Regions from separate parts of the Simplicispira piscis genome, predicted to be linked through region 1. Evidence: riboswitches for the same ligand, from Rfam matches in the RefSeq annotation. Region 1 holds a riboswitch; the other holds the start of a gene.

Region 1 (2,195 bases):
CGGCGTGCCTGCCGTCGCGATGGCATACCTGTCAAACCACATCCACCCGCGCGGGCTGGGGTTTTCCATGGGCTTGTATATCGGTGGCACGGCCTTTGGCGGCATGGCGGGGCGCATTGGCATGAGCGCGCTGGCAGACCACTTTGGTTGGCGCGTGGCCCTGGCCACCATGGGGGTGCTGGGCCTGGTGGCTGCGGTCGGTTTTGTGCTGCTGCTGCCGCGCGCCGACAGGCCGGGCGCCCCGGCGGTGCGCAGGGCCCTGGGTTTGCGGTACCACCTGGGCGCCTGGCGCGCCCATCTGCAAACGCCGGGCCTGCCGCTGCTGTTTGCCTCGGGCTTTGCGCTGATGGGGGTGTTTGTCTCGCTGTTCAACTACGCCGGTTTCCGGCTTGCCCTGCCGCCCTATGGCCTGAGCCAGACGCAGATCGGGCTGATCTTCAGTGTCTACCTGTTCGGCATGGTGGCCTCGCCCACAGCGGGCGCGCTGGCAGACCGTCTGGGCCGTGCGCCGGTGCTTGTCGGCGGTGTGGTGCTGATGTCGGCGGGCGTGTTGCTGACCCTGGTGGCGCCCCTGGCGGGGGTGATCGCGGGCATTGCGGTGCTGACCTTCGGGTTCTTTGTGGCGCACGCCGTGGCCAGCGGTTGGGTAGGGAGGCTGGCGCTGCAGTCCAAGGGGCATGCCTCGTCGCTGTACCTGCTGGCGTACTACCTGGGGTCGAGCCTGCTGGGGTCGGCCGGGGGCTGGTTCTGGGAGCATGGCCAGTGGCCGGCGCTGGTGGTCTTTTCGCTGGTCTTGCTGGCGGGCGCGCTGTGGCTCGCGCTGCGCCTGCGCAGCAGGGCCGATGCCGCCAAGGGGTGAGGCAGCGCGCCGCCTGCGGTGCCGATATAATCGCCCCTTCCTCCGAGGAGCGTTGCAGCGGCCCCATTGTGTATGCGGGACGTGAGGCTCGGAGTCATCCCGCAACGACGCTCATCCACTTTCCGTGTGGTGAGCCTGTACCTTCCCCCGGCGAGTGGTTTTTCAAACATGCTTTGGAGCAAACCATGAACGCACGCGTCAACGCCCCCGTCCTCACCGACTGCGCCATTACCGACATTGGCCTGGCCGCCTGGGGCCGCAAAGAAATCCGCATCGCCGAAACCGAGATGCCCGGCCTGATGGCCATCCGCGAAGAATTCGCTGCCAAGCAGTCGCTCAAGGGCGCGCGCATCACCGGCAGCCTGCACATGACTATCCAGACCGCCGTGCTCATCGAGACGCTGCAGGCGCTGGGCGCGCAGGTGCGCTGGGCTTCGTGCAACATTTTCTCGACGCAAGACCATGCCGCCGCCGCCATTGCTGCGGGCGGCACACCGGTGTTCGCCATCAAGGGCGAGTCGCTGGCCGACTACTGGGATTACACGCACCGTATTTTTGACTTCGGCGCTGCAGGCACGCCCGGCGAAGGCCCGAACCTGATTCTGGACGACGGCGGCGACGCCACGCTGCTCATGCACCTGGGCAAGCGTGCTGAAAAAGACGCATCCCTCATTGCCAACCCTACCAGCGAAGAAGAAACCTGCCTGTTTGCCTCCATCAAGGCCAAGCTGGCCGTGGACCCCACCTGGTACAGCCGCAAGAGTGCGGAGATCATCGGCGTCACCGAAGAAACCACCACCGGCGTGCACCGCCTCAAGGAAATGTCCGCCAAGGGCAGCCTGATGTTCCGCGCCATCAACGTGAACGATTCGGTCACCAAGAGCAAGTTTGACAACCTGTACGGCTGCCGCGAGTCGCTGGTGGACGGCATCAAGCGCGCTACCGATGTGATGATTGCGGGCAAAGTGGCCTGCGTTGCGGGTTACGGCGACGTGGGCAAGGGCAGCGCCCAGGCGCTGCGTGCGCTGTCGGCCCAGGTCTGGGTGACCGAGATTGACCCCATCAACGCGCTGCAGGCCGCGATGGAAGGCTACAAGGTCGTGACCATGGAATACGCCGCCGACAAGGCCGACATTTTTGTGACCACCACCGGCAACCGCGATGTGATCACCTTCGAGCACATGACCGCCATGAAGGACCAGGCTATCGTCTGCAACATTGGCCACTTCGACAACGAAATCCAGGTTGCAAAGCTCGAAGAAAAATGCGAATGGGAAGAGGTCAAGCCCCAGGTCGATCACGTCATCTTCCCCGATGGCAAACGCATCATCCTGCT
Region 2 (2,195 bases), 450 kb from region 1:
CCGTGGCGGTCAAACAACGCCATGTCCAACTCTGCCTCCAGGTGGCCCATGGCCATGCTCACGGCCGAGGGCACCCGGCCCAGGGCCCGCGCGGCGGCGGAGAAGGAGCCGTGGTCGAGTACGGCCAGAAAGAGCTGTACGCTGTCGGAGGAAAAGGCCATCTATCAATAAAACTGAAATAAGCTGACTTTAATTATCAGCCTAGAGCCGATAAATTCGATGCCATGTCATCTTCGCCTCTCATCCCCGGCCTGCACGGCGTGCGCCGCCGCGTGGTCTACGTCAGTATTTACGAATTGATCGCCATTGCCGTCGCCACTTTCGGGCTCGCGCAGTTTTCCAGCCAGGGTGTGGGACATGCCGGGGTGATGGCTGTGGCCTCGTCGGCCATCGCCGTGGCCTGGAACCTGGTCTTCAATGCCCTTTTTGAGCGCTGGGAAGCCCGTCAGGTGGTGCGCGGTCGCAGCCTGCGCCGCCGCTTGGCGCATGCGGTGGGCTTCGAGGGCGGACTGGTGTTTACGCTGGTGCCGCTGTTTGCCTGGTGGTTCGACATCAGCCTGTGGCAGGCGCTGGTGATGGACCTGGGGCTGGTGGTGTTTTTCCTGTGCTACACCTTTGTCTTTAATTGGGGTTTTGACCAGGTTTTTGGCTTGCCCGCCTCCGCGGCATAAGCTTGTGTACTCCTGGGCATTTGCGCCGCCCTAAAATCGATCCATTCCAAGGAGCGTTGCAGCAGTCCCGCGCGGACTGTCAGGCTTGGAATGCCAGGCCCCCGCAACGACGCTCACCTGTTCCGGGCTATCAGAAATACAGGTGAGTTCCCATGTCTGAAATTTCCGTCCCTCCCATGCGGCTGTCGGGCCTGGAGCCCGTCTCCATTGGCGCTGGCACGTTGTTCGTCAACGTCGGCGAGCGCACCAACGTCACCGGCTCCAAGGCCTTTGCCCGCATGATTTTGAACGGCCAGTTCGAGGACGCGCTGGCCGTGGCACGCCAGCAGGTCGAAAACGGCGCGCAGATCATCGACATCAACATGGACGAGGCCATGCTCGACAGCAAGGCGGCCATGGTGCGTTTTTTGAACCTGATTGCGTCCGAGCCCGACATTGCGCGCCTGCCCATCATGGTCGACAGCTCCAAGTGGGAGGTGATCGAGGCGGGGCTGCGCTGCATCCAGGGCAAGCCCATCGTCAACTCGATCAGCATGAAAGAAGGCGTGGAGGCCTTCAAGCACCATGCAAAATTAGTGCGCCGCTACGGCGCCGCTGCCGTGGTGATGGCGTTTGACGAACAAGGACAGGCAGACACCTTCGCGCGCAAGATCCAGATCTGTGAACGTGCCTACCGCATCCTGGTGGACGAGGTGGGCTTTCCGCCCGAAGACATCATCTTCGACCCCAACATCTTTGCCGTGGCCACCGGCATCGAGGAGCATTCCAACTACGCGGTTGAGTTCATCGAAGCGACACGCTGGATCAAGGCCCACCTGCCCGGCGCCAAGGTGTCTGGCGGTGTGTCGAACGTATCGTTCAGCTTCCGCGGCAACGACCCGGTGCGTGAGGCGATCCACACCGTGTTCCTGTACCACGCCATCCAGGCCGGCATGGACATGGGCATCGTCAATGCCGGCATGGTGGGTGTGTACGACGACCTCGACCCGGTGCTGCGCGAGCGTGTGGAAGACGTCATCCTCAACCGCCGTCCTGACGCGGCGGAAAGGCTGCTCGAAGTGGCCGAAACCGCCAAGAGCGGAGCCAAGGACGAGAGCAAAAAACTCGAATGGCGCGGTACACCCGAATCGCCCAAGACCGTGGGCGAGCGCTTGTCGCACGCGCTGGTGCACGGCTTCACCGACTTCATCGTCGAGGACACCGAAGAGGCATACCAGGAAATTCTGGCCCAGGGCGGACGCCCGCTGCACGTCATTGAAGGCCCGCTGATGGACGGCATGAGCATCGTCGGCGACCTGTTTGGCCAGGGCAAGATGTTCCTGCCCCAGGTGGTGAAAAGCGCGCGCGTGATGAAGCTCGCCGTGGCGCATCTCATCCCCTACATCGAAGAAGAAAAACGCCAGGACGAGCTGGCTGGGCGCGACGTGCGCACCAAGGGAAAAATCGTCATTGCCACCGTCAAAGGCGACGTGCACGACATCGGCAAGAACATCGTCACCGTGGTCTTGCAGTGCAATAACTTTG

The links. Region 1 has a riboswitch for S-adenosylhomocysteine ahead of ahcY (adenosylhomocysteinase). Riboswitches for the same ligand answer to the same signal wherever they lie in the genome.
Region 2: another riboswitch for S-adenosylhomocysteine. It lies ahead of metH (methionine synthase); the one in region 1 lies ahead of ahcY (adenosylhomocysteinase).

The regions. Positions count from the first base shown of each region.
Region 1 covers NZ_BAAGQN010000007.1:448,352-450,546, forward strand. The annotation lists gene ACYVOC_RS05425 (MFS transporter) at 1-859, shown strand, start outside; S-adenosyl-L-homocysteine riboswitch at 898-979, shown strand; gene ahcY (adenosylhomocysteinase) at 1,045-2,195, shown strand, end outside.
Region 2 covers NZ_BAAGQN010000007.1:910-3,104, forward strand. The annotation lists gene ACYVOC_RS03310 (LysR family transcriptional regulator) at 1-161, opposite strand, end outside; gene ACYVOC_RS03315 (PACE efflux transporter) at 225-671, shown strand; S-adenosyl-L-homocysteine riboswitch at 714-793, shown strand; gene metH (methionine synthase) at 824-2,195, shown strand, end outside.